Regions from separate parts of the Modestobacter italicus genome, predicted to be linked through region 2. Evidence: riboswitches for the same ligand, from Rfam matches in the RefSeq annotation. Region 2 holds a riboswitch; the other holds the start of a gene.
What was found. A riboswitch is a leader RNA that binds a small molecule or an ion and turns the genes downstream of it on or off. The one in region 2 is predicted to bind cyclic di-AMP.
Positions count from the first base shown of each region.

Region 1 (14,055 bases), 240 kb from region 2:
CGCCGTTGAGGGTGGTCCGCCCGGCGGTGGCGCCGAGCAGGAAGCCGCGGGTCATCTGGTCGCCGGCGCCCCAGAACTCGTCGCCGGTGCGCTGGAACCCGAACATCGAGTAGAAGATGTAGATCGGGATCATGGCCTCGCCGTGCGTCGCGTACGACGTGCCGGCGGCGATGAACGACGCCGAGGAGCCGGCCTCGTTGATCCCCTCGTGCAGGATCTGCCCGGTCGTGGACTCCTTGTAGGCCAGCATCAGCTCGCGGTCGACCGACGTGTAGTTCTGGCCGTGCGGGTTGTAGATCTTCTTCGTCGGGAACAGCGAGTCCAGCCCGAAGGTGCGGGCCTCGTCGGGGATGACCGGGACGAAGCGGGGGCCGAGCTCGGGGTCCTTGATGAGCTCCTTGAGCAGCCGGACGAACGCCATCGTGGTGGCGACCTCCTGCTTGCCCGAGCCCCGGCGGACGACCTCGAAGGCCTTGTCGTCGGGTGCCTTGAGCGGGGCCGCGGTGTGCCGGCGCCGGGGTACCGCCCCACCGAGCTGACGACGCCGCTCGAGCATGTACTGCATCTCGTCGGAGTCCTCGGCCGGCTTGTAATAGGGCGGCAGGGTCTTGTCCAGCTGCTCGTCCGGGATCGGCAGGTAGAGCCGGTCACGGAAGTTGGCGAGGTCCTCCGCCGTCAGCTTCTTCATCTGGTGGGTGGAGTTGCGGCCCTCGAAGTGGCTGCCCAGCGTCCAGCCCTTGATGGTCTTGGCCAGGATGACCGTCGGCTGGCCCTTGTGCTCCATCGCGGCCTTGTAGGCGGCGTAGACCTTGCGGTAGTCGTGCCCGCCGCGCTGCAGGTCCCAGACCTCCTTGTCGCTGAGGCCCTCGACCAGCTTGCGGGTGCGCGGGTCCCGGCCGAAGAAGTGCTCGCGGACGTAGGCGCCGTCCTCGGCCTTGTAGGTCTGGTAGTCGCCGTCCGGCGTGGTGTTCATCAGGTTGACCAGCGCGCCGTCGCGGTCGGCGGCCAGCAGCTTGTCCCAGCCGCGGCCCCAGACCACCTTGATGACGTTCCAGCCCGCGCCGCGGAAGACCGACTCCAGCTCCTGGATGATCTTGCCGTTGCCGCGGACCGGCCCGTCGAGGCGCTGCAGGTTGCAGTTGATGACGAAGGTGAGGTTGTCCAGCTCCTCCCGCGCGGCCAGGCCGATCGGGCCGAGCGACTCGGGCTCGTCGGTCTCGCCGTCGCCGAGGAACGCCCACACGTGCTGGTCGGAGGTGTCGGCGATGCCGCGGTCGTGCAGGTAGCGGTTGAACCGCGCCTGGTAGATCGCGTTCATCGGGCCGAGTCCCATCGAGACGGTGGGGAACTCCCAGAAGTCCGGCATCAGCCGCGGGTGCGGGTAGGAGGACAGCCCGCCCCCGGGGTGGCTGACCTCCTGGCGGAACCCGTCGAGCTGGTTCTCGTCGAGCCGGCCCTCGAGGTAGGCGCGGGCGTAGACGCCGGGGGAGGCGTGGCCCTGGAAGTAGATCTGGTCGCCACCGCTGGGGTGGTCCTTGCCCTTGAAGAAGTGGTTGAAGCCCACCTCGTAGAGCGACGCGGACGACGCGTAGGAGGAGATGTGGCCGCCGACGCCGATCCCCGGCCGCTGCGCGCGGTGGACCATGATCGCGGCGTTCCAGCGGATGTAGGCGCGGATCCGCCGCTCGACGTCCTCGTCGCCGGGGAACCACGGCTCCCGCTCCGGCGGGATGGTGTTGATGTAGTCGGTGCTGCGCAGGGCGGGGACGCCGACCTGCTGCTCACGACTGCGCTCGATCATGCGGAGCATCAGGTAGCGCGCGCGACCACGGCCGGCGTGGTCGACGACCGCGTCCAGCGAGTCCAGCCACTCCTGCGTCTCGTCGGGGTCGGTGTCCGGGAGTTGGCTGGACCGCCCGTCGGTGATGACCGCGCGAGGGGTTCCTGCGATGCGGGCGGGGTCTCCGTCCGACTGCTGCGGTGCGCTCATGCCCCCATCGTCTCCTGTCGGAGCGGTCGGCGTCACGTGTGCCCCGCTGGAGGGCCCGTCGACGGGACGACGGCGCGGCCGGAGACCCGTCTTCGGGCCTTGCGCCTGCCCGGTGATGCCCTACGCTCCGCTCCAACGGTGGCCCCGGAGCGGCGCACCCCCGGGTGGGGGGACGACGACCCGGCGGCCTCTCAGCACCGGTGCGGAGGGGGTCGGTGTGGGCCGATGAGGGGTCCCGGCCAGGCACGACGGCCCGGGACAGGGCACGATCCCTCCCAGAACACCGCCCCGCAGCACACCGCGACGGGGCACCGGACACCGCACACCACAGCACCCGGCACGCACCGGGTCGTCGAGCACACGGAGGACGAGCAGGGATGAGCGTCGACTCGGGGAGCACCAGCATGGCTGCCCGGCTGGGGATCAAGCCGGGGATGGTCGTGCAGGAGCTCGGCTGGGACGAGGACGCCGACGAGGACCTGCGCGACTCCGTCGTCGAGCTGGCCGGCGGCGACATGGTCGATGAGGACTCCGACGAGGTGGCCGACGTCGTCCTGCTCTGGTGGCGCGAGGAGGACGGCGACCTGATCGACGCCCTCGTCGACTCCATCGCCTCGCTGGCCGAGGACGGCGTCGTCTGGCTGCTGGTGCCCAAGTCCGGGCGCCCCGGTCACGTCGAGCCCGGTGACGTCACCGAGGCCGCGCCCACCGCGGGGCTGCAGCAGACGTCGAGCATCTCCGCGGCCAAGGACTGGTCCGGCATCCGGCTCGTCACCCCGAAGGCCGCCCGCTCCCGCCGCTGAACGGGGACCCCGCGGGGGCGGCGGGACCTGCTGCGGGCAGGTGCGGCACCATCGGCGCATGAGCATCTCCGTCGGCGACACCGCGCCCGAGTTCAGCCTCCCCGACCAGGACCGACAGGTCGTCTCCCTCGCCGAGCTGCGTGGGGCCCCGGTCCTGGTGGTCTTCTACCCGTTCGCCTTCTCCGGCATCTGCACCGGTGAGCTGTGCCAGCTGCGCGACGAGCTGGCCACCTACACCGAGGCCGGCGTGCAGGTGGTCGCGATCTCCACCGACCCGGTGTTCAGCCTGAAGGCGTTCAAGGCGCAGGAGGGCTTCGAGTTCTCGCTGCTGTCGGACTTCTGGCCGCACGGCGCCACCGCCCAGGCCTACGGCGTGTTCAACGACAAGGCCGGCATGGCCGTGCGCGGGACCTTCCTCGTCGACGCCGAGGGGAAGGTCGCCTTCGCCGAGGTCAACCAGCCCGGTGACGCCCGGGAGCAGACCGGCTGGAAGGACGCGGTCCGCCAGCTCGCGGCCGCCTAGTCTCCGGTGGCCGGGGCCCGTCGCCCCGGTCGCACGGGCGCGTAGCTCAGCGGTAGAGCGCTCGCCTTACAAGCGAGTGGTCGGGGGTTCGACACCCTCCGCGCCCACGACCCCGGCAGGCCCCGTCAGATGCGTGTCGACAGGGCCCGGTAGCCGCCGCCGGGCCACTCCCACTGCCCGTCGATGGTGCCGGCGTCCCGGTCGATGGTGCCGGTGAACCGTGCCGGGGAGCCCTTCTCGCCGTGCCAGATGGTGAGCTCGTCGCCCTCGATCTGCCAGACGTACTCCAGCGCGAAGGAGCAGAAGGGGCCCGGCCCCTCGTTGCTGAAGAACATCGAGCGCAGCGTCTGCTGGGCGTGGTCGTAGCCGATGTACTCGGCTCCCTCCTGCTCGTCGCCGTCCATCTGCATCGTCTGCACGAGGAAGTGGCCGCCGGGGAGCCAGCGCCGGGTCACCGTGCCGGTGAACGGCGAGCTGCCGTCGAGGTCGTGGCCCTCGAGCCGCCACGTCCCCTCCAGCACGTCGAGCGCGCGGAGCATCGGGTGGGGCTGCGGGGCGCGCGGCCCACTGGCGTCGTCGGTGTCAGTCATCGCGGTGGTCCCGTCAGGCGGAGCGTGGGGTGGTCGCCAGCTGGGACGCGTGGAATGACCGGATCTCATCGCTGCGCGGCGAAGCGCGGCCCACGCATGCCCACGGCACTGACGAGCTCCTGCTCGAGCCGGACGAGGCGGGCGAGCCGCAGGCCTGGTCGGGAACGGACCGGCCGTTGCCTGACGTGCGCCGACCCGCCCGCCGCCGGTCAGGACTTGCTCTTCTTCTTGCCGCCCTTCTTCCCGCCCTTCTTGCCGAGCTCGCTCTGGGCGGCCGAGCTCTTCCGGGGGTTCTTCTTCCCCTCCTTCTCCGCCTTTGCGTTCGCCTTCTTCGCCGTGTCGCTGCCCTTGCTGCTCTTCCCGGCCATGCCGACCTCCTCGTCGCAGGCTGCCGCCCGGTCCGGACGGCAAGGCGCTGGCCCTACCCCGGGCGGAGCAGCGGGAACACCTCACCGACCCATGCGGCCGGTCGCACCTGCCGAGGCTCAGCCGGTGCGGTCGAGCATCGAGCGCAGCGCCTCCCGCCCGGAGTAGCGCGGGCGCCACCCCAGCTGCTCCTTGGCCTTGGTGGTGTCCATGATCGCCGGGTGGCTCGCGGCCTCCACCCACTCGGCGGCGGCGGGCAGGAACGGCAGCCGGGAGACCGCCCGTGCGGTCAGCCGGGCCGGTCCACCCGGCACCGGCAGCGGGATGGCGCCGTACTCCCGGGCCACGTCGGCCGTGCTCAGCACCCCGTCACCGGCGATGTTGTAGGCCCCCGGCGGCCCGGAGCCGAGCACGCAGCGCATCAGGGCCTGGCCGACGTCGTCCTCGTGTACCGCCTGCAGCGGCAGGTCGGCCACCACGACCGGGAGCGGGACCGGCAGCCGCCGGTTGGCCGCGTCCGCCAGCAACCGGCCCAGCGGGGCGAGCCGGCCGGGCAGCAGGTCCTTGCCGCCCAGCGAGTGCGGCCCGACCACCAGCGACGGCCGCAGCAGGAACAGCGCCAGGTCGGGGTGGGCCGACGCCTCCTCCGCGAGCCGCTGCTCGAGCTCGGCCTTCTCCTGCGCGTAGAACAGCCGCGCCGCCGGGCGCACCGGCCAGTCCTCGGTCATGCCCACCGGGTTGTCCCGGTGGAAGCCGTAGGCGGCGACGGACGAGGCGTGCACGAAGCGGGAGGCGCCCGCGGCAGCGGCCGCGCGGAAGACGTTGAGCGTGCCCTCGACGTTGATCGCGCGGGTGGCCTCACGGCCGGCGGTGCCGGTGATCAGGAACGCCAGGTGGACCACGACGTCGACGCCGTCGAAGGCCTCCCGCAGCGAGTCCGGGTCGCGGACGTCGCCCCGCCGGTAGTCCATCTTCGTCCAGCCCCGCTCGGCCGGGTCGAAGGGGCGCCGCGCGATCCCGACGACCCGGGTGACCCGGTCGTCGGCCTGCAGCAGCGGCACCAGCCCGGACCCGAACGTGCCGGTCGGACCGGTGACGGCGACGGTCAGCTCGGTCGGCCTGTGGTCGCCGGCTCCCTGCTCGTCCTCGGCGGCCAGGCCGCGGGGGCCGGCCATCTGCTTGCCGCGGCCCGGGCTCACCGCCGTGCCGCCGGGAGGGTGGGCTCGTGCCTGCGTCGGGCGTGCATCCCGGTGCTCATGGACGTCGGGTACCCGGGAGACGCCGGGTCACCCGCGCCGCCGCCCGATGCGTCAGACCGGAGCACCGCCCCGGCGCTGCGACCGTCGCACCGGCCGGGCCTCGCGCCAGTAGGCGAAGACCCGCTCGGCCTCCACCGCGTCCTCCGACGGCTGGCCGGCGGGCGCGAGGATCGCGGTGAGGTCGGGCTCGCCGTTGAGCTGGCAGAGGTCGAAGACCCCGCCGAGGACGTGCCGGTCGTACCAGTGCAGGTGGCCGAACGGGCTCAGCTCGCCGTACCGGACCAGCTGTCCGTGCACCGCCGCCATGATGAGCAGGGCGCGGGCCCGGTGCACCTCGCGGCTCACCCAGGCCTCGTCCAGCCGAGGTGGCGCGGGGGAGGTCACCGCCATGACGCCGCCCTGCCGTCCGGGGACGTGGGCGGGGAGGGCCTCAGGGCGCACGTGGTCATCGCGGCGGTCCGCTCCTGCTCGGTGGGCGGTCGAGGAGTGGCCAGTCGCCGGTGACGGCTGGCGCGGAGGACCCACCGGAGCGGGTCTCGTCCAGAGTGGGCCGACGCGCGACACGCCGTCAAGACGGGGCCCAGATCCCGGGCGCGTCTGACCCGTCCGGCGACCAGGTCCGGTGGCGCGCCGGCGACACGCCCGGGTTACCAGCCGACCCGCGTGGCGACCAGCAACTCTCTCCGATTCTGTGCTCCCGATTTGTGCGGAACCGCCCAGTTCCTTAACTTTTCGGCGTCCGGCCGGGTCCTCTCTCCTCATCCGGGGAGCCCGCGCCGGATGCCGCCGAATCGCACCTGCGAGCCGGGGACCCACCGCACTGTGGGGTGAATCCCGCCGCCGAGCTCCGCTCGGGGGTGGGTAGGGCTCTCCCCGCCCGAACCCGTCAGCTGACCTGGTAGGCGGCCATGGGAGAACGGAGAACCACTCCAGACGTGCCCCCGCGGGTCCTCGCCGCGTAGGCGGGCGACTCCGCAGCCGGGCGTCGCACGTCCGTCCCCGCAGCTGGCCGGGACGGCGCTGCACGTCGCCCGCTCCCGGGCGTCACCGCACCGGACGGCAGGGACCTGCCGCCCGCCGGTGCCGCACGCCCGGGTCGGCCGTACCCCCACCACGGGTGGCTGCACCAGGTCCAGCCCCGGCCTGGCCCCGGCGCCCGTGTCCCAGTCGACCGCGCAGGTCGATGCCGGCTGCCGTCCCGAGGACGGCGCCGCACCTCACCGACGAGGAGCACCACCATGTCCCACGCCCCATCCCAGCTCGACCGCCCGGCAGCCGACGCGACGTCGCCGTCCCGGGGCCCCGGCCGGCACGCGCTGCACCGGGTCGCCGTCGTCCTGGCGCTCTGCGTCGGCCTCGCCTTCGCCGGTCAGTCGGCGGCGCAGGCGGCGCCCGGCGTGCAGGCCTACCAGGCGTACGCGCTGGGCAAGCTCGGCGGGAACACCACCCAGTCCGCCTGCCTGAACCAGCTCTGGCAGCGCGAGAGCGGCTGGAACCCCAAGGCGCAGAACCCCTCGAGCACCGCCTACGGCATCGCGCAGTTCCTCAACTCCACCTGGGCCGGGACCGGGATCGCCAAGACCTCGGACCCGTACCGGCAGATCGACGCGGGTCTGATCTACATCCAGAAGCGCTACGGCACCCCGTGCAAGGCCTGGTCCTTCTGGCAGTCGCGCAAGTGGTACTGAGCGACTGACGACGGGGGGTGCGGCGACCTCCGCACCCCCCGTCGGGCACGCTGCGGCGGTGGGCATCGACGACGTGCTGGCCGCCAGCAGGACCGGCGTGACCCGGCTAGATCCCGCCGGGCTCCGGGCCGCGGTGGCCCGCGGCGCGCTCGTGGTGGACACCCGCACCGAGTTGCACCGGCGCGCCCAGGGGGAGTTCCCGGGCGCGCTGGTCATCGACCGGACCGTGCTCGAGTGGCGGCTGGACCCCACCTCGCCGTGGCGCATCCCGGAGGCGACCGGTCCCGACCTCGAGGTGGTCGTGGTGTGCCGGCACGGCTACAGCTCCAGCCTGGCGGCCGCGTCCCTGCGGGCGGTCGGGCTGCACCGCGCGACGGACCTGGCCGGCGGCGTCGAGGCCTGGCTCGCCGCGGGCCTGCCGATGTCCGGCGGACCCGCGGACGTCCGCGAGTGACCGCGCACCGGCGGGCCGCCCTCCGTGGAAGGCGACCCGTCGGCGCTCAGCCGGCCGGGCGGATGCCGAGGTCGGCGGTCGGACCGGTGGTCAGCACGACCGTCGCGCCGCCGGCCTCGACCGCCTGCAGCGTCCGCAGCTGCAGCAGCCCCGGCTGCTCGACGACCATCCGCGCCGCGTTCGCCAGCGCCCGGGTGGCCGCCACCTCTGACCGCGCCCGTTCCAGGGCCGCCTGGCCCTGCGCCCGCGCCGAGGCCACCGCGGCAGCGGCCCGCCGCAGCTCCGCCGGCACCATCACGTCCCGTACGGCGACGTCCTCGACGGCGACCCCGACGCCCGCCGCCCGCACCGCCACCGGCTCGCGCAACGCGGCCGGGAGCGACTGCCGGTCGGTGAGCAGCTCGTCGAGCGTGCGCCCGGCGACCGCCTCGCGCAGCGCCACCTGCAACGCTGCGTAGACGAAGCCGTCCGCGTCCTCGACCGCCTCGTGCCAGCGCCGCGGGTCGACCGTCCGGCAGGTCGCGAGCAGGCTCACCCGCACGGTCAGCCCGTCGGCGGTGAGCACCTCCTGGCCCGGGACGACGAGCAGCCGCGGGCGGACGGCGACGCGGACGAACCGCTGCCGCCGCCGGGCCCGCCGGTGCCGGCCCGGCTCGAGCACCTCGACGAAGCGGCCGTCCCGGTAGACCAGGACCCGCTCCCACTCCGTGGCGACGATGCGCACGCCCCACCTCCTCTCGTCCTCCTCGACCGGCTGCCGCCCAGGCGGGACCGGCCGGCGCAGGGTCAGGCGGCGGTGAGGGGCACGGTGCGCGGTGCGCGCTCCGAGCCACAGGTCACCGACGCCGCGACGACCGTGCGCCGGACGGCTTCGGGACTCGAACCCGGAGCGTTCCTGAGACGCCTGCCACCAACGGCACGCCCGGAGCCGAGACGCAGGACCTGCGACGGCGATGCCGTCCGGCTGCTGACCCCGGGCGAGGAGGAACGGTAGGCGTCCGACCGCCGGCCTGGCCAGCGGTTTTCCCGGCTCAGTCGTCGGCGCCGCGGACGCCGACCCGGCGTCCGGGGGTGGTCTCCCGCACCAGCCGGCGGGCGGCGTCGACCTCCCGGGCGACCGGCGCCAGCACCCCCTCGGCGTCGATCTCGGCGTCGTCGGGCACCCGGTGCTCGCGCAGGTCCTCCTCCAGCTGCCGGACGGCCTTGCGGAGGACGGCGACCTGCCCCGGCTCGGGCACCGGCTCGCCCGAGCGCATCGCGATGACCGCCTCGGTGACGGCGTCCGACGTCCGCTCCAGCTGCACGATCACCGGCCACCACGCCGCCGCCCGGGTGCTGATCGGCGGCGGCTCGGCCAGCCGCCGCTGCAGCTGCGTCTGCAGCTCGGTCAGCGCCCGGTAGCTGGCCCGCCGGGCGCGGCGGGTCTCCACCGGGCCCTCGGTGAACGCCGCCTCGATGAACCGGTCCAGCGCCAGCGCCGCCCCGCGCAGGGCGTCGTCCAGCGGTGCGCGCCAGGTCTGCGGCCAGAGCAGGTAGCCGAACACGAGCACGATCCCGCAGCCGATCAGCGTGTCCACCAGCCGGGCGCCGACCAGCTGCGCACCGCTGGGGGTGGCCAGGTCGAGCAGCAGGATGATCAGCGGGGTCTGGAAGACCGAGAACAACCCGAAGTTGCCGTTGCGCGCCCACGGCAGCGCGCCGGCGGCGACGGCCAGGGGGAGCAGCACCCAGGCGTCCCGGGACAGGAAGGTGAGCAGCAGCGAGCCGATCAGGACGCCGAGCAGCGTGCCCGCGCCCCGCTGCACCGCCCGGGTGAACACCGACCCGTAGTCGGGCTTGAGCACGATCGCCACGGTCAGCAGCACCCAGTAGGGCCGCTCGATGGGCAGCAGCTGGCGGGCCACCTCGGCGACGGTCATGCACAGCGTCAGCCGGACGACGAACGCGCGGGAGTCGGCGTTGCCCACGGTCCTGTCCTGCAGGTCGTGCAGCCGCAGCCGCCAGTCCAGCTCGGTCCGCTCGACCGCCGCCTGCGCCCGCTCCTCCGGGTCGCCGACGACGTTCCAGACCAGCCGGATCCCGTGCCGCACCGCCCGCCGCGGCGCGGGCCCCTCCTCCACCCGGGCCGGCCGCTCGCCGAGCACCGGGCTGCGCTGGGTGACCGCGGTCGCCAGCGCTCGGGCCGCGCCGACGTCCCGCGAGTCGGCCGCCACCCCGCCGCGGGCGCTGGCCACGGCGGCCTCCACCAGCGGCGCCGCGGAGTTGAGCACCCCGGCCAGCTCGGCCAGCTCCCGGCTGCGCCCGGCCGAGCGGCTGCGGGTGTGGATCACCCGGTCGTAGCCCTCGTTGAGCGCGGTGGCGAGCGCCCGGCGGGCGTCCTCGGTGCGGTCGGTCCCGATGGCCTCCAGCAGGTCGGCCACCTTCGTGAACACGGCGGCGACCGAGGCCCGGTCGGGGTCCAGCGGTTCGGCGCGGGACTGGACGAGGACGGCGAGGGCACCCCAGGCCGCGCCGGCGAGGAAGGCGCCGACCTCGGCGCTGGCCGGCAGCGGGGTGGTCAGCCCGGAGGAGATCGCGGTGTAGACCAGCAGCTGCAGCGCCCCCAGCGAGTACGCCGCGCTGATCGAGCTCATCAGCGCCGACACCGCGGACACGACCGCGATCAGCACGACCGGCAGCCACCCGCCGCCGGTCAGCCCGTGGCCGACGACGAGGCCGAGCCCGCCGAGCAGCGACGCCGCGGCCACCCGGCGCATCCGGGCGCGCAGCGGGCCGGACTGCGGCGCCAGCGTCGCGGCCAGCGACCCCATCGTGGCGAAGACGCCCGCGCCCAGGGCGGAGCCGCCGAGGCCGCCGACGGCCAGCGCGGCGGCGAGCGGGGCCGGGATGACGACCGCGAACCGGACGACGTCCCGCCAGGGCACCTCGGGACGGCTGGTGCGGACCAGCTCCTCCAGCCAGGCCGGTGCCCGCAACCCCCGATCCGCCACGGCCGGAGCTTTCCACCCCGTCGGCGGCACGGCCGGGCCGGGCGTCGCACACTGGACGGCGTGCCGCGCCTCCCCGTCGTCCCCCGCGGGACGGCGGGCACCTCGTGACGGCCACCCAGCAGCAGCCTGTCGGCACCCGCGGTCGCCCCGCGGCCCCGCCTCCGGAGGGCGGGTGGTTCAAGCGGCTGGTCGGCTACTGCCTGCGCCACCGCGGGGACCTGTTCGGCGCGTTCGCCGCCGCGCTCGCCGGCTCGGTGATCGCCGCGGTCGCGCCGCTGCTGACCCGGGCGGTCGTCGACCGGGTGGTCGACGCCTCGGGGGCGGGCCGGGCGGCCGACGTCACGCCGTTCGTCGTCGCGCTCGTGCTGGCCGGCGCGCTGCGCTTCGCCGCCGGGTTCGTCCGTCGGTACCTGGCCGGCCGGCTGTCCCTCGACGTCCAGTTCGACCTGCGCAACGACCTGGCCGCCGCGCTCTCCCGGCTCGACGGGCCGGGGCAGGACAGGCTGCAGACCGGGCAGACGGTCAGCCGGGCGATCAGCGACGTGACCCTGGTGCAGGGGCTGCTGGCGTTCCTGCCCAACCTGACCGGCAACGCGCTGCTGTTCGTCGTCTCGCTCGGGGTGATGGCCTGGCTGTCGCCGCTGCTCACCGTGGTCGCGCTGGCGGTCGGCCCGGCGCTGTGGTGGCTGGGCCTGCGGTCCCGGCGGGACCTGTTCCCGGCCAACTGGGCGGCGCAGCAGCAGGCGGGGGCGGTCGCCGGCGACGTCGAGGCGGCGGTCACCGGTGTCCGCGTGGTCAAGGGCTTCGGCCAGGAGGACCGCGAGCTGGACCGGGTCGACGAGGGCGCCCGGCGGCTGTTCGGCGCCCGGATGCGGGTGGTCCGATACACCTCCCGGTACAACCCGCTGCTGCAGGCGATCCCGGCCCTGGGCCAGGTCGGGGTGCTCGCGCTCGGCGGCTGGCTCGCGCTGCGCGGGTCGATCACCCTCGGCACGTTCCTGGCCTTCGCGACCTACCTGGCCGTGCTGGTGTCGCCGGTGCGCCAGCTGGCCGCCGTGCTCACCATCGGGCAGCAGGCCCGGGCCGGCGTCGAGCGGGTGCTCGAGGTCATCGACGCGCGCCCGGCGCTGGTGTCGGGCACCGGGGCGCTCCCCGAGGGACCGCTGACCGTCGAGCTGGACGACGTCACCTTCGCCCACGACGTCGACCGGCCGGTGCTCAGCGGGGTCTCGCTGCGGGTCGAGCCGGGGGAGACCCTGGCGCTGATCGGCACCGCGGGGTCCGGCAAGTCCAGCGTGGTCAACCTGCTGCCCCGCTTCTACGACGTCTCCGCCGGGGCGGTGCGGATCGGCGGCAGCGACGTCCGCGACCTGGACACCCACCAGCTGCGCGCGGCGCTGGGCGTCGTCTTCGAGGACAGCTTCCTGTTCTCCGACACCGTCCGGTCCAACATCGCCTTCGGCCGTCCCGACGCCTCGGACGACGAGGTGCGCGCCGCGGCCCGGGCCGCCCAGGCCGACGGCTTCATCAGCGAGCTGCCCGACGGGTACGACACCGTGGTCGGCGAGCAGGGGCTGACCCTGTCCGGCGGGCAGCGGCAGCGGGTGGCGCTGGCCCGCGCGCTGCTGGTCGACCCGCGGGTCCTGGTCCTCGACGACGCCACATCCGCCGTCGACGCGGCCGTGGAGGCGCGGATCCACGAGGCCCTGCGCTCGGAGGTGGTCGGCCGGACGACGCTGCTGGTGGCGCACCGCCGGTCGACGCTGGCGCTGGCCGACCGGGTCGCCGTCCTGGACGCCGGCCAGGTGGTCGACGTCGGCACCGCGGCGGAGCTGGAGGCGCGCTCGCCGCTGTACCGGCTGCTGCTGTCCGGTGCCGACGCCGAGCTGCCGCCGGTGGAGGAGGAGCCGCCGGCCAGCGGCACCACGCCGGCGGCCTGGCCGGAGGCCGAGCCCGACGAGGCGGAGGACGCCGGCCCCTCCCGGGCCGCTGCCGCCTCCATCTGCGGGCGGGGTGCGGTGATGGCGGCGGCGGCGCCGACGGCGGCGCTGCGGGCGCTGGTCGACCGGCTGCCCCCGGCGGACGAGGAGCCCGACGTGCCCGCCGAGCGGGCCCGCGCCGCCGACCGGGCCTTCACGCTGTGGCGGCTGATCCGGCCCTTCCGCTGGCCGCTGGGCGCAGCGCTGGTCCTGGTGGCGGCGGACACCGCGGCGCAGCTGGCCATCCCCGCCCTGGTGCGCCAGGGCGTCGACGACGGCATCGCCCAGCGCTCGCTGTCCTACCTGCTCGGCATCGCCGGCATCGCGCTGGCCGTCGTCCTGGCCGACTTCGCGGTGGCCCGCGCGTCGTCCTGGCTGACCGGCCGCACGGGGGAGCGGCTGCTCTACACGCTGCGGGTGAAGACCTTCGCCCAGCTGCAGCGGCTGGGGCTGGACTACTACGAGCGCGAGCTCGGCGGCCGGATCATGACCCGGATGACGACGGACGTCGACGCGCTGTCGGCGTTCCTGCAGACCGGGCTGACGACGGCGGTGGTCAGCGTGCTCACGCTGGTCGGGGTGCTGGTCGCGCTCTTCCTGTTCGACGGCGAGCTGGCCCTGGTCCTGGTGGCGACCCTGCCGGTGCTCGCCGTGGCCACGGTCTGGTTCCGCTCCCGCTCGGTGCCGGCCTACACCGAGGCGCGGGAGCGCGTCAGCGCGGTCAACGCCCGGCTGCAGGAGGACGTCGCCGGGGTGCGGGTGACCCAGGCGTTCAACCGCACCGAGCACTCGACCGCCGTCTTCCAGGGGTACGCCCGCCGGTACCGCGACGTCCGGCTGCGGGCGCAGCGCTACATCTCGATCTACTTCCCGTTCGTCGAGTTCCTGTCCGAGGTCGCCGCGGCCGCGGTGCTCGCCGTCGGGGCTTCGCGGCTCACCTCGGGCTCGATCACCGCCGGCGTGCTGATCGCCTTCGTGCTGTACGTGGACACCTTCTTCTCCCCGGTGCAGCAGCTGTCGCAGGTGTTCGACAGCTACCAGCAGGCCTCGGTCGGGCTGCGCCGGCTCCGCGACCTGCTCCGGACGCCGGAGTCGACCCCAGCCGCCGCCGACCCCCGGCCGGTGGGCCGGCTGCGCGGCGAGGTCCGGCTGGCGGACGTGACCTTCGCCTACCACGGTGCCCCGACCCCGGCGCTGCGTGACGTCTCACTCACCGTCGCGCCCGGGGAGACGGTCGCGCTGGTGGGGGAGACAGGGGCCGGGAAGTCGACGGTGGTCAAGCTGGTGGCGCGGTTCTACGACCCGACGTCCGGGGCGGTCTGCGTCGACGGCGCCGACCTGCGCTCGGTCGACCTGCTGCAGTACCGGCACCGGCTGGGGGTCGTGCCGCAGGAGGCGTACCTGTTCGCCGGC
Region 1 is NC_017955.1:1,818,295-1,832,349, forward strand. Features, by position in the region: gene aceE (pyruvate dehydrogenase (acetyl-transferring), homodimeric type) at 1-1,990, opposite strand, end outside; gene MODMU_RS08890 (DUF3052 domain-containing protein) at 2,368-2,793, shown strand; gene MODMU_RS08895 (peroxiredoxin) at 2,852-3,316, shown strand; tRNA gene MODMU_RS08900 (tRNA-Val) at 3,352-3,423, shown strand; gene MODMU_RS08905 (DUF1579 family protein) at 3,442-3,906, opposite strand; gene MODMU_RS28425 (hypothetical protein) at 4,116-4,274, opposite strand; gene MODMU_RS08910 (NAD-dependent epimerase/dehydratase family protein) at 4,392-5,471, opposite strand; gene MODMU_RS08915 (hypothetical protein) at 5,583-5,972, opposite strand; cyclic di-AMP (ydaO/yuaA leader) riboswitch at 6,306-6,451, shown strand; gene MODMU_RS26880 (aggregation-promoting factor C-terminal-like domain-containing protein) at 6,770-7,219, shown strand; gene MODMU_RS08925 (rhodanese-like domain-containing protein) at 7,278-7,673, shown strand; gene MODMU_RS08930 (SPFH domain-containing protein) at 7,720-8,397, opposite strand; gene MODMU_RS08935 (FUSC family protein) at 8,705-10,663, opposite strand; gene MODMU_RS08940 (ABC transporter ATP-binding protein) at 10,768-14,055, shown strand, end outside.
Region 1: linked by a shared signal. The riboswitch ahead of MODMU_RS26880 (aggregation-promoting factor C-terminal-like domain-containing protein) and the one ahead of MODMU_RS10185 (aggregation-promoting factor C-terminal-like domain-containing protein) in region 2 are both predicted to bind cyclic di-AMP.

Region 2 (14,055 bases):
GTGGACCGACGACCTGGTCGCCTTCCTCATCGGCTGCAGCTTCAGCTTCGAGAACGCACTGCTGGACGCCGGCGTGCCGGTGCGCAACGTCGAGCAGGGCCGGAACGTGTCGATGTACCGCACGAACCGGGCCTGCCGGCCGGCCGGGCGGCTGTCCGGGCCGCTCGTCGTCTCGATGCGACCGGTGCCCGCGGAGCTGGTCGCGACGGCGGTGCAGGTCACCGCCCGGATGCCGCAGGTGCACGGCGCGCCGGTGCACGTCGGGTCGCCGTCGGCCCTGGGCATCGCCGACCTCGCCCGGCCCGACTTCGGCGACCCGGTCGAGTGCGCGGAGGGTGACGTGCCGGTGTTCTGGGCCTGCGGGGTCACGCCCCAGGCGGCGCTGATGGCCTCCCGCCCGCCCTTCGCCCTCACCCACGCGCCGGGGCACATGTTCGTCACCGACGTCCCGGACGCCGCCTACCGGCAGCTGTGAGCGCGGCCGTCGTCGCCCGGCTGCGGGCCGCCGGCTGCGTGTTCGCCGAGGACGAGGCGGCGCTGATGCTCGAGGCGGGCGGTGACCTGGAGGCACTGGTCGCCCGCCGGGTCGCCGGGGAGCCGCTGGAGCAGGTGCTGGGCTGGGCGGAGTTCTGCGGTCTGCGGTTCGCCGTCGCGCCCGGGGTGTTCGTGCCCCGGCAGCGCACCCGGGTGCTGGTGCGCGAGGCGGTGGCGCTGGCACGGCCGGGGTCGGTCGTGCTGGACCTGTGCTGCGGCACCGGCGCGGTGGGCGTCGCCGTCGCGGCCGCCGTCGGCGCGGTCGACCTGCACGCCGCCGACGTCGACCCGGCGGCGGTGGCCTGCGCCCGGCGCAACGGCGCGGGCTCGGTGCACGAGGGGGACCTGTACGACGCGCTGCCCGCCGCGCTGCGCGGCCGGGTCGACGTGCTGGTCGCGAACGCGCCCTACGTGCCGACCGGGGCGATCGCGCTGATGCCGCCGGAGGCCCGCGACCACGAGGCCCGGGCCGCGCTGGACGGCGGGGACGACGGGCTGGACGTGCAACGCCGGGTGGCCGCGGGCGCACCGGAGTGGCTCGCGCCCGGTGGGGCGCTGTTGATCGAGACCAGCCGCGGGCAGGCGCCCGGGACGCTGGCCGCGGTGACCCGGGCAGGGCTGACCGCGCGGGTGGTCACCGACGAGGACCTGGCCGGCACCGTGGTGGTCGGCCAGGTCCCCGCCGGCTAGCTGGGCTCGACGCCGAAGGCGGTGGCCAGCTTCTCGATCTTGCGGGCCCGGCCGAGGCGCGGCAGGTCGCTGCCGTCCCGGATGACCTGCCCGCGGGCGTCGAAGTCGGCCAGGAAGTCCCGGGCCCAGGCCACGTCGGAGGGGGCCGGGCTGATGACCTCGTTGATGACCGGCAGCTGGTCCAGCTGCAGGCAGAGCTTGCCGGTGAGGCCGAGGGAGACCGTCAGCGCCGACTGCTCGCGCAGCACCGGGTGGCTGGCGCTCACCGTGGGGCCGTCGATCGGGCCGGGCAGACCGCCGACCCGGCTGGCGATCACCAGCCGCGAGCGCGGGTAGGCCATCGCCAGGTCGTCGGCGCTGGTGCCGGTGTCGCGGCGGTAGTCACCGCTGCCGAACGCGAGCCGGAAGGCGCCGCGCGCGGACGCGATCCGCACCGCCTCCTCGATGCCCAGCGCGGACTCGACCAGGGCGAGCACCGGCGTCGCGCCGCCGAGCCGGTCGGCGGTCTCGGTGACGTGCTCGGCGGCCTCGGTCTTGGCGAGCATGACCCCGGCCAGCCCGGGCAGCCCCTTGAGGGCGTCGACGTCGTCGGACCAGAACTCGGTCGACCGGTCGTTGATCCGGACCCAGGCGCGCTTGTCGCCGCTGCTGAGGTACTCGACCACGTCGGCGCGGGAGGCCGGCTTGCGCGCCGGGTCCACCGCGTCCTCGATGTCGAGCACGACCTGGTCGGCCCGCGACTCGTGCGCGCCGTCGAACAGCTCCGGTCGCGCGCCGTTGACCAGCAGCCACGAGCGAGCGATCCCTGGGTCTACCTGCCTGCCTCTGTGCACCACGCGGGCCATTCTGCTGACCGGGCTCCCGCGGACGGCGCGCGGGGTGGCCCCGGGCGGTCAGGCGGCGGTGCTGCGCAGCCGGTCGAGCAGGCCGACGTGCCAGTCGACGTCGACCCGCCGCCCGCTGGAGCCGCGCGGCCGGACCAGGTCGAAGCGGACCAGCTCCGGGTCGCGGCCGGGAGCCCGGGAGTCGGCCCACAGCAGGGCGAGGTGCTCGCGGCGGGCCGGGTCGCCCGGGACGGCGTCGAGGGCCAGCTGGAGCCGCAGCTGGGCGGTGGGCGACTGGGAGTAGAAGTCGCGCAGCCCGTGGGTGTCGGCGGCCGGCAGCTCGCCGTCCTCGGAGTGCCACACCCGCAGCACCTCGGTGGGCGTGCGCAGGATGAGGCCGCTCATCGGCAGGCCGAGGTTGTCGTTGCCGGGTTCGAGCAGCTCGAGCTGGGTGCCGAACGGGTGGTCGACGTGCTCGGCGTAGGGCCGCAGCCGCTCCATCGCCTCCCGGCGTACCAGCTGGTGGTCGAGGTGGCGGTCGGCGGTGGGCTGCCAGTCGTGGGTGGCGTGGATCGCCCGGCTGACGGCCAGCCCGCGGAGCAGTGCGTCCCGCACCTCGACGAGCAGCGGGTGCAGCCGCCGGACGACGGCTTCGGAGGGGTGGGCCACGACGCAGAGTCTGCCGGGCGGGTGTGACAGTCCGCGGGACCCGGCCCCAGGATCACCCCGTGCCCCCTCTCACCCTGGTCACCGGCGGCAGCCGGGGGATCGGTGCCGCCACCGTCCGCGCCCTCGCCGACCGCGGCCACGACGTGGTCGTCGGCCACCGCACCGGCGCCGCCGAGGCCGCGGCCGTGGTGGCCGACGCCGAGGCGCGCGGCGTGCGGGCGGTCGCCGTCCGGGCCGACGTGACCGACCCCGACGAGGTCGACGCGCTCTTCGCCGCGGCCGGGGAGCTGGGGGTGGTGACCGGGCTGGTGGCCAACGCCGGCGTCACGGCGCACCTGGGCGACCTGGCCGACACCCCGGTGGACGTCGTCCGGCAGGTGCTGGACGTCAACCTGCTCGGCGTCGTGCTGTGCGCCCGGCGCGCGGCGCAGCTGATGTCCCGCCGGCGCGGCGGTGCCGGCGGGTCGATCGTCGCGGTGTCCTCCAGCGCGGCGACCCTGGGCTCGGCGCACGAGTACGTGCACTACGCGGCGGCCAAGGCCGGCGTCGACGCGCTCGTCGTCGGGCTGGCCAAGGAGCTGGCCGACGACGGGGTCCGGGTCAACGCCGTCGCGCCCGGGCTGGTGCGCACCGGCATCCACGCCGGCGCCGGGGACGCCGGGCGGCTGGACCGGGTCACCGGCCGGGTGCCGATGGGCCGGCCCGGCGAGCCGGAGGAGATCGCCCCGGCGATCGCCTGGCTGCTCGGTCCGGAGGCCGCCTACTGCACCGGCGCCGTGCTGCGGGTGGCCGGCGGGCTCTGACGAGGGGCGGGGGTGGTCACGCCGGGTCCGGGTCCTGCCGATGAGCGGGTCGTGATCCGTCATCACCTCGGTGCGAGCTCGCCGCGGAGCCCCCAGTGGTTCGACTCGGCCCACCAGGCCGACATCCTCGCCGCCTACGAGACCCACCTGGCTGCCGGGCTGCACGACCGCAGCCACGCCGGCCCCCGGCCCGAACGGGTCCGCGAGCTCGGCCAGCTGGCCGCGGCCAGCGCGATGCCGGCCCGGGCCGCGCTGCTGCGCTGGGGCGCCCTCCCGGCGCAGGTCCGCAGCGACCTGCTGACCGGGTGGTACGGCAGCCAGTGGCGGCGCAGCGCCGCGGCCTGAGCGCCCCGGTCAGGGCCGGGGGACGTTCCGCAGGTTGGCGCGGGCCAGGTCGACCATCTTCCCGACCCCGCCGCCGAGCACCATCTTCGTCGCCGTGGTCGCGAACCCGCGGACCTGCTCCCCGGTGATCGCCGGCGGGATGGACAGCGCGTTGGCGTCGGTGACGAACTCCATCAGCACCGGCCCCGGCTCCGCGAGCCCGCGGACCAGCGTCTCCCGCACCTGCGCCGGGTCCTCCACCCGGTAGGACGGGATCCCGACGCCGGCGGCGATGGCGGCGAAGTCGGTGGGCTCGTGGTCGGTCTCGAAGTCGGGGATGCCGTCGACCATCATCTCCAGCTTCACCATGCCCAGCGACGCGTTGTTGAACAGCACGATCTTCACCGGCAGCCGGTGCAACCGGACGGTGATCAGCTCCCCGAGCAGCATCGCCAACCCGCCGTCGCCGCTCATCGACACCACCTGGCGGCCCCGGTCGGCGAACTGCGCGCCCACCGCGTGCGGCAGCGCGTTGGCCATCGAGCCGTGCCGGAACGAGCCGATCACCCGGCGCCGGCCGTTGGGGGACAGGTAGCGCGCCGCCCAGACGTTGCACATGCCGGTGTCCACGGTGAACACGGCGTCGTCGGCGGCGAGCTCGTCGAGCTGCGCGGCCACGTACTCCGGGTGGATCGGCCGCATCTTCTCGACCTTGCGGGTGTAGGCGTCGACGACCTTCTCCAGCGCGTGCGCGTGGTCGCGCAGCATCGCGTCCAGGAACGTCCGGTCGGTCTTGCGCTCCAGCAGCGGCAGCAGCGCCCGGATCGTCTCCCCGACGTCGCCGTGCACGGCCACCTCCAGCGGGGTGCGCCGGCCCAGGTGCGAGGCGTCCGCGTCGACCTGCGCCGTCCGCGCCTGCGGCAGGAAGTTGGTGTACGGGAAGTCGGTGCCCAGCAGCACCAGCAGGTCGGCCTCGTGGGTGGCCTTGTGCGCCGCGCCGTACCCGAGCAGGCCGTTCATGCCGACGTCGTAGGGGTTGTCGTACTGGATGACCTCCTTGCCGCCGAGCGCGTGGCCCACGGGGGAGAGCACCGTCCCGGCCAGCTCCATCACCTCGTCGTGCGCTCCCGCGCAGCCCGCCCCGCAGAACAGCGTCACCGTGCGCGCGGCGTTGATCGCGTCGGCCAGCGCCTGCACCTGCCCGGCCGCCGGGCGCACCGGCGACGGCGTGGTCACCATCGCGGTCGGCACCGTGGGCCCGCCGGACTCCTCGGCCGCCAGGTCACCGGGCAGCACGACGACGGACACCCCGCGCTTGCCGACGGCGGTCTGGACGGCCACCCGCAGGGCGTGCGGCATCTGCTTCGGCGTCATCACCTCGCACCAGTACGAGCACTCCTGGAACATCCGCTCGGGGTGCGTCTCCTGGAAGAACGCCATCCCGATCTCCTGGGACTGGATGTGCGAGGCGATGGCCAGCACCGGCGCACCGCTGCGGTGCGCGTCGAACAGGCCCTGCAGCAGGTGCGTGTTGCCCGGCCCGCACGACCCCGCGCAGACGGCCAGCTTCCCGGTCACCTGCGCCTCGGCCGCGGCGGCGAAGGCGCCGCCCTCCTCGTTGCTGACGTGCACCCACTCGATGCCGGCGGTGTGCCGGACGGCGTCCACGACCGGGTTGAGGCTGTCGCCCACCACCCCGTAGATCCGTTCGACGCCGGCGTCCCGCAGCATCTCGACCAGCTGGGCGGCAACGGTGGGGTGGGCCATGGGAGCTCCTCCGGAGGTGGTTGGCTGCTGCACCCCTACCCGCCGGGGCGCCGTCGAACATGGGTCAGTCCGTGTCCCGGGCCTCACCGCAGGAGGCGCACCGCCCGGACGGCAGCCGTTCGGACAGCCGCCCGCAGGCGGGGCAGACCTGGTCCAGCCAGCAGGCCGGGTCGCCGCCCTCCGGCTCGGCCGGCTCGCGCTCGGCCGGGTCCACGGCTCAACCCTCCTCGGGCGGGGCGAACCGGGTGAGCGCGTCGATCGACGGGCAGGTGTAGTAAGCGCCGGTCAGCGGGGTGAGGTAGTGGGTCAGCCCGTCGCGGACCCCGTCGGCCACCCCGGCCATCCGGCGCAGCATCTCGTGCAGCCGCCAGCGGTCCCGGGCGAAGCCGACGAACGCCGTCCCGTGGTCGGTCACGCCGCCGTAGGCGACGTTGCGCCGGAAGATCTGCCTCTCCTCGCCGTCGACCTCGACGGTGGTGCGGGCGACGTGCGCGCTGGGCAGCATGACGTCCTCGGGCAGCTCGACGCTGTCGGGCTTGGTGCGGCCCATGTTCATCTCCTGGCCGACCATCCCGAGCGACTCCCAGGTCGCGCTGTCGTGCCGCCAGAGCTGGTAGAGCACGACGCTCGCTCCCGCGCCCGGCTCCCCGGCCGGGACGGCGGCCACGTCGGCGGCGGTGAGCAGCGAGGGGTTCTCGGTGCCGTCGATGAACCCGGTGAGGTCGCGGTGGTGCCGGTACAGCCACCCGGTGACCTCGGCGCCCACGGTGGCCACGCCCTTCAGCGCGGCCAGCACCGCGCGGGAGTTGTCGAACACCGCCGTCCGGTCGCCGCCGGCGACCCACACCCAGGCGTCGTGCTGGGTGGCCGGCATCCGGAACCGCCCCGGGCCGATCAGGTCCTCGGTGAACCCGGCGGCGTCGGCGGGGGCGTCGTCCGGGGCGACGGAGGCCCAGAGCTCGGGCCGGAAGCCGACGACGACGTTCACCCCGCCCGTCGTCGACAGCGGACCGGTGAGCCCGGCCACCCCGCGGACCAGGTCCTCCGCGGTGCGACCGGGCTCCAGGTCGAGCTCGAGGTAGCAGTGCTCAGGGGTGCCGAGGGCGAGGATGCCGGGCTGCGTCGTCACGCCCGACACCCTCTCAGGCGGTCGGCGCGTCAGTCCGTCGGCGGCTCGTCCTTGCCGGCCTCCTCGAGGGCGTCGGCCTCCTCCTTCGTCTTGTGCACCGCCTTGTCGGCGTGCTCGGGCGGGCCGTAGACGGTGTAGAGCACCAGCGGGTTCACGCCGGTGTTGAGGAAGTTGTGCTTCTTGCCCGCCGGGACGACGACCAGGTCGCCCTGCGCGACGTTCTTCTCCTGCCCGCCGACCTTGGCCTTCCCGGTGCCGCTGACGAAGGTCAGGATCTGGTCGACGTCGTGCACCTCCTCGCCGATCTCGCCGTCCACCGGGATCGTCATGATCACCAGCTGGGTGTGCTCACCGGTCCAGAGCACCCGACGGAAGTCGGCGCTCTCCTCGGCGACGGTGGCGATGGTGAAGTGCTCCATGTCGGCCGTTCCTCTCGCTCGCTCGTTCTGCTGCCGGCGCGTGCCGGCTCATGATCAGTCAAGAGCAGAGCGGCCCGCGGCGCGATCCGAGGACCCTGGTGGCGGCGCGGGCCGGGGGCGCAGACTCCTCCCGCACACCGCCCCGGACGACGGAGGAACCCCATGCGCAGCGAGCACGACGGCACCGACCCGCAGACCCTCGAGACGGTGTCGGACACCCTCTCCGGCGACGTGGACGACGACACCGCCGGGTACTCGCCGGCCGACCGGCCCTGGGTGTCCAACGACTGGGGCACCACCGACCGGGAGGAGGAGGCGGGGGAGGGGCTCGACGGCCGGCTCGCCCGCGAGCTGCCCGAGGGTGCGGCCGACGACGGCGACGGCCTCGGTGACGCCTCCGACACCGACGGGGAGCTGCTCGACGGCGAGGTCGGCGACGAGCGCGCCGGCCGGCTGTCCGACGACGAGGGCGACGGGTTCTCCGACACCGACGACGAGCTGTACGCCGAGGACGAGGGCATCGACGGCGCCGGCGCCTCGGCCGAGGAGGCCGCCGTCCACGTCGTCCGGGAGTGACCCGGCCGGAACGCGGCGACGCGCCCGACCGTTCCTCGGGGCGGTGGGGGAGGCTGTGGCCGGACCGGGCCCCCCGGCCGGCAGAGGGGCCGCGCGCGAGCGCGGCGGAGGCAGGAGGACGGCGATGACGGAGCAGTCCCGGGACGCGGTGGTCGCCGCGGAGCTCGACGAGGCAGCGGTCGAGCCGGTCGACGACGCGGAGATCTCGACGCGCGCGGTGGTCGAGGGCGGTGTGGTGGTCGGGCACGACGGCTCCGGCTGCGCGCAGGAGGCGCTGGAGTGGGCCGCCGCGCTGGCCGAGCGGGCGGACTGGCCGCTGCACGTGGTGCGGGCGTGGCGGATCGCCACCGCCCCGCAGCCGTCGACCTGGGAGCCGGGCTACGTGCCGCCTGTCACCGACTACGAGAAGGCCGTGCTGGCCGACCTGGAGGCCGACGTCGCCGCGGTGCTCGGCGTCGAGCGGGCCGCCCGGGCCACCTGCCACGTGGTGCACACCCAGCCGGTGCGCGCGCTGATCGAGGCGGCGGCCGGCGCCGACGTGCTGGTCGTCGGGGCCCGCGGGCGGGGCGGCTTCGCCGGCCTGCTGCTCGGCTCGGTCAGCGACCAGGTCACCCACCACGCGCCGTGCCCGGTCACGGTGGTCCGCAGCGACCGCAAGGACTGAGGTGCAGCCCGTCCCCCCGGCCTTCCTGCGCGCGCACACCCGGGTCGCCCGGCCGACCCTCGTCCCCGAGGTGCAGCTGCACGTCGCCGACGACGTCGTCGGGCTGTGGGAGGCGATGGAGACCGAGGGCGGCGGCGCCGGGCTGGACCCGCCGTTCTGGGCCGCGGCCTGGCCCGGCGGGCAGGCGCTGGCCCGCTACGTGCTCGACCACCCCGGGACCGTCGCCGGCCGCCGGGTGCTCGACCTGGGGGCGGGCAGCGGGCTGGTCGCGGTGGCGGCGCTGCTGGCCGGTGCCCGCGCGGTGGTGGCCAGCGACGTGGACCCGTACTCGCACACCGCCGTCGCGCTGAACGCCGAGCTCAACGGGGTGTCGGGCATCGAGGTGGTCGGGGACGTGCTGGCCGACGAGCTCCCCGACGTCGAGGTCGTGCTGGCCGGTGACGTCTGCTACGACCGCGAGATGACCGGCCGGGTGCTGCCGTTCCTCGGCGCGGCCTGGCTGGGTGGGGCGAGCGTGTTCCTCGGCGACCCGGGGCGCGCCTACGTGCCCAGTGAGGGCCTGGTCGAGCAGGCGGTCTACGACGTCGTCGACGCCGACGGCGGGCCGGCCCGGCGGACGACGGTGTGGCGGCTGCCCTGAGTGCCGCCCGTGGCGCGCCTGTGGGCACGTTCACATTCCCACGCGTCCCCCCTGTCCCACCTGCCCGTTGAGCACGCTCACACACCACTGGTAGTGGCCGGACGGGACAGATCACTACGAAATGTGGGCCCCAGCATTGTCACGAGCGGGTAACGGCATCTACGTTGGCTGGGTCCGGTCGGACGTCAGGTCCCCAGCCGGGGAGCCCGAGCCGGATGCCGCCGAGTCGCTCACCGCAGCGAGCCGGGGACCCACCGCAGCACTGGGGTGAATCCTGACCTGGGCACGTGCCCGGGTCGGGTAGGGCTTCTTCCCGCCCGAACCCGTCAGCTAACTCGGTAGGCGGCCACGGAAGACCACCGGAGTCCCCTTCTTGCTGTCCCGTCGCCCCACCCCGCACACGTCTGCCCCCACCGAGGTGCTCACCGAGGTCGGCACCGACCAGCCGGCCACCGCGGAGCTCGCCGCCACGGGCGCGAGCCGCCGCCGGCCCCCGCCGGGCTGCGCCGCCCCGCGTTCCTCCTCGCCGTCGCCGTCGCCGGCGGCGTCATGGTCAACGTCTTCGCCGCCGGTCAGCCCGACGCCGCCGCCGTGGCCGGCGCCGACGAGCCGATCAGCGTCGCCGCCCAGCTGCAGGAGAGCGCGCAGGACTCCGCCGCCGGCGCCACGTCCACCACCGAGGACGTCAGCGAGCGCCTGGGTGAGCTGGCCGCCAGCCGCAGCGAGCGGGAGGCCCAGCAGAGCGCCGCCGCGCAGTCCCAGGCCGCCGCCGACCAGGCCGCGATCGAGGCCAAGGCCGCCGCCGAGGCGAAGGCCGCCGCCGAGGCCCAGGCCGCCGCGGAGGCGAAGGCCGCCGCCGAGGCCCAGGCCGCTGCCGAGGCCAAGGCCGCCGCCGACGCCGAGGCCGCCGCGCAGGCGAAGGCCGCTGCCGCCGCCGCCAAGCCCGCTCCCGCCACCACCCGGGCGCCGGCCGCCGCCAGCTCGGGGTCGGCCTCGCGCGGTTCCTTCCAGGACTACGCGCTGGCCCAGCTCGGCGGGGACGCCAGCGAGTTCTCCTGCCTGGAGAGCCTGTGGGGCAAGGAGAGCGGCTGGAACCCCAACGCGCAGAACCCCTCCAGCACCGCCTACGGCATCCCGCAGTTCCTCGACTCGACCTGGAAGAGCACCGGGATCGCGAAGACCTCGGACGGCTACCGGCAGATCGACGCCGGGCTGATCTACATCGACTCGCGGTACGGCTCGCCGTGCGGCGCGTGGTCGCACTCGAAGTCCACCGGCTGGTACTGAGCCGCAGCTCCACCGCACCTCCACCGCACCTCCATCGGGGGCCCGGGTCCTGGCGGACCCGGGCCCCCGGTGCGTCCGGGTGGCGCCGACACGCGGGTCGGCGGGCACCTCCCGCTGACGTGCGGGACCGCATCGGGCAGGATTGCCTGGTGGACAACCCAGACGAGGAGCGCTGACCCGTGGGCAGACACCGCGCACCCGAGGGCGCCACGACGGACTTCGACGCCGCCACCAGCGCCCTGGCCGACGTGACCGGCGACTACGCCGTCGACGTGGCGCACACCCGCATCGGCATCCGCGCCCGGCACGCGATGGTGACCACCGTCCGCGGGGCGTTCACCCAGTTCAGCGGGACCGCCCACCTGGACACCGCGAAGCCCTCGGCCAGCAGCGTGGTGCTGCGGATCGACACCGCCAGCATCGACACCGGCACGCCCGACCGCGACGGCCACCTGCGCTCGCCGGACTTCCTCGACGTCGAGCGGTACCCGCAGATGCTGTTCACCTCCACCGGCGTGGAGCAGGTCGACGACGACGTGTACCGGGTGACCGGCGACCTCACCATCAAGGACATGACCCGGCCGGTCTCGGTCGACTTCACCCTCACCGGCTCCGCGCTGGACCCGTTCGGCAACACCCGGGTCGGCTTCGAGGGGGCGCTGGCGATCAAGCGCAGCGACTGGGACCTCACCTGGAACACCGTGCTGGACACCGGCGGCGTGCTGGTCAGCGACCGCATCCAGGTGGAGTTCGACGTCTCGGCCATCAAGGTGTCCTGACCGGGGCCGATGAGTTCCCCGCGCCGCCGGGGTCTGCACTGCGGACCCCGTCGCCGCTGGAGGCTGGCATGCCGCACCTGTCCCGGTTCGTCACCGTCTGGTCGATGCTGCAGGCGCGGGTGCAGGACGGCCGGCTGCCCGGCTTCGCCGCCGCGGTGCGGTTCCGCGGCGCGGTCGAGGTGCACACCGGCGGCTGCCTCACCCTCGGCGGCACCGACCCGGTGCGACCGGACTCGCTGTTCCGGCTGGCGTCGGTGTCCAAGCCCGTCGCCGGCGCGCTGACCCTGGCCCTCGTCGAGGACGGGGTGCTGGGCCTCGACGACCCGGTGGCCCGGTGGCTGCCCGAGCTGGCCGAGCCGCGGGTGCTGCGCAGCCCGGGCGCGGCGCTGGACGACACCGTGCCCGCCGAGCGCCCGATCACCGTGCGGCACCTGCTCAGCAGCACCCCCGGCTTCGGCGGGGTCTGGGACTCCTCGCCGATCGCCGTGGCCGTCGACGAGGCGGGCATCGGCCCCGGCCCCCTCCCGCCGCAGCTGGACCACGACGAGTACGCCCGCCGGCTCGGCGCGCTGCCGCTGGTCGCCCAGCCCGGCACCCGCTGGCTGTACCACCTGAGCACCGACGCGCTCTCCGTGCTGCTCGCCCGGGCGTCCGGCCGGCCGCTGCACGCGCTGCTGGAGTCCCGGGTCACCGGCCCGCTCGGCCTCGGCTCGACCGGCTTCTGGGCCTGCGACCCCGGGCGGCTGGGAGCGGCCTACCTCCCGGCCGACGGCGGCCTGGAGCTGCTCGACCCCGCCGACGGGGTGGCCGCCCGGCCGCCGCTGTTCGAGGGGCTGGCCAGCGGGCTGGTGTCCACCGCGCCGGACGTGCTCGCCTTCCTCTGCGCACTGGCCGACGGCGGCGGACCGGTGCTCGGCGCCGCCTCCGTGGCGGCGATGACCACCGACACGCTGACCGCCGCGCAACGCCGCGAGGCCGCCGACTTCCTCGGCCCGGGGCGGTCCTGGGGCATGCAGGTCGGCGTCCAGGTCGAGCCGGGCGACCCGTGGGACCAGCCCGGCCGCTGGGGCTGGGACGGCGGGACCGGCACCACCGCCTACGTCGACCCCGGGCGGGACCTGGTGGCCGTGCTGCTGACCCAGCGCGGCGCCTACCCGGGGGACACCTTCCTCCCGGACTTCTGGCGCGCGCTGTACCGCTGTCTCTGATGCCCCGAGCCCGGTGGCTCAGCCGCGGCGCAGCCGGCCCAGCAGCCCGCCGGTGGTGCCCAGCGTCCGGGCGGCCAGCTGCAGGATGGGGCCGCCGGGGATGCCCGGCGCCGACTGGACGATCGGCGCGAGCTGCATCAGCCCGGTCAGCTCGTGCACCCGCAGCCGGCGGCGGGCCAGTGCCGCGACCGGGTTGACCCGGCCGGAGGCGGCGTCCAGCAGCAGGTCGGCCGGCGCCTCCACCGCCGTGCCGGGCACCTCCCCGGCGGCCAGCCGGCGCACGGTCCAGCCCGACGGGTCGGCGGCGAAGGCCCAGCCGCCGTCCGGCGTGGCGAGCGCGGCGCCGGCGGTGAGGCCCTGGGCGGCGGCCAGCGCACCGGTGACGTCGGCGAGGGCCGCGATGCCCGACTGCAGCACCGGCGCCGGCGGGGCCGGTGCGCCGGCGGAGACCAGGTCCAGCCCGTGCACGGCGAGCTCGTAGGCCTGCCCGAGCAGCACGCTGAGCATCGGCAGCCGGCCCACGGTGGACACCGTCAGTGCAGTGTCGAGCTCCACCGGCTCGTCGGCCAGGTAGCGCTCGGTCGCCTCCCGTGCGGCCCGCAGCGCGGCGAGCACGGCCGGCCGGTCGGCGTCCCGGTGGGCGGCGGTGACCCGGGCGTTGGACGCGTCGGGGTCGCCGGGCTCCCCGGTGCCCCCCGCCCGGGCACCGGCGACCAGGCCGGCCAGCGCCGCGCGGTCGGGCCAGGCGCCCAGGTGCACGCAGACCTCCTGCGCGCGCCACCCGGGCAGCCGGGTCGCCCGCTGCAGGTCGACCGCGGCCGCCTGGTCCAGGAAGGCGTCCCAGGCGCCGAGCACCATCGCGCCGACCTCCGCGCGCCCGGCGTCGGCCATGCCGTGCGGCCCGTGCGGCCCGGTCACCGGCGTGGTGCCCGGAGCGCGAGCAGCGTGCGCAGGGCGGCGACCAGCGCCAGCGGCTGGTCGAGCATCGGGTGGTGCCCGGCGTCGGGCAGCTCGACGACGGGCATCCCGCCGCGGACCAGCCCGGCCATCTCCTCGGCCATCGCCGCGGACACCAGCCCGTGCTCGCAGCGCAGCAGGGTCAGCGGCGCGCCCGCGCCGGGCAGCAGGTCGCGCAGCCGCAGCCGGGCGCCGAAGAAGTCCGGGTCGAACGCCCAGGACCAGCCGCCCTCGACCGCGCGCAGCGACCCGCGGGCGACGTGGTCGCGGACGAAGGGCAGGACGACGTCCTGCGGGGGGAGGGTGCGGAACCGGGCGACCGCCTCCTCGGCGGTGGGGTACACCCGGTGCGGGCGGCGGCGCTCGCGGAGCCGCTCCTCGTCCGGGGGCTGGTCGTTGAGCGGCGAGTCGACGACCACCACCGAGGAGACGTCGCCGGCGTGCTCGGCGGCGACGGTGACGGCGACCCAGCCGCCCATGCTGTGCCCGACCACGACCGGCCGGTCCAGCTCGGCCGCGGCGGCGACGGCGACCACCTCGCGGGCCCACAGGTGCGGGTCGTAGCTGTCCCGCCGGTCGCTGCTGCCGTGGCCGGTGAGGTCCAGCGCCACCACCCGGTGCCCGGTGAGCAGCGGTGCGACGTGGTCCCACCACCCGGAGTGCGCGGCGCCGCCGTGCACCAGCACGACGCCCGGGGCGCCGACCGGCCCCCAGACCCGGTGGGCGACCCGGGCGCCGGCGACGACGACGTCCCGGTGCTCCGGTTCCTGGGCGAGGGCCTGGGT
Region 2 is NC_017955.1:2,057,842-2,071,896, forward strand. Features, by position in the region: gene MODMU_RS10125 (putative hydro-lyase) at 1-475, shown strand, start outside; gene MODMU_RS10130 (putative protein N(5)-glutamine methyltransferase) at 472-1,224, shown strand; gene MODMU_RS10135 (HpcH/HpaI aldolase/citrate lyase family protein) at 1,221-2,060, opposite strand; gene MODMU_RS10140 (hypothetical protein) at 2,118-2,717, opposite strand; gene MODMU_RS10145 (SDR family NAD(P)-dependent oxidoreductase) at 2,777-3,520, shown strand; gene MODMU_RS10150 (hypothetical protein) at 3,572-3,865, shown strand; gene MODMU_RS10155 (pyruvate dehydrogenase) at 3,875-5,611, opposite strand; gene MODMU_RS28430 (hypothetical protein) at 5,676-5,825, opposite strand; gene MODMU_RS10160 (Dyp-type peroxidase) at 5,829-6,740, opposite strand; gene MODMU_RS10165 (cupin domain-containing protein) at 6,770-7,159, opposite strand; gene MODMU_RS10170 (DUF5709 domain-containing protein) at 7,322-7,735, shown strand; gene MODMU_RS10175 (universal stress protein) at 7,860-8,399, shown strand; gene MODMU_RS10180 (class I SAM-dependent methyltransferase) at 8,401-9,039, shown strand; cyclic di-AMP (ydaO/yuaA leader) riboswitch at 9,249-9,399, shown strand; gene MODMU_RS10185 (aggregation-promoting factor C-terminal-like domain-containing protein) at 9,589-10,326, shown strand; gene MODMU_RS10190 (YceI family protein) at 10,506-11,105, shown strand; gene MODMU_RS10195 (serine hydrolase domain-containing protein) at 11,174-12,313, shown strand; gene MODMU_RS10200 (maleylpyruvate isomerase N-terminal domain-containing protein) at 12,332-13,231, opposite strand; gene MODMU_RS10205 (alpha/beta fold hydrolase) at 13,228-14,055, opposite strand, start outside.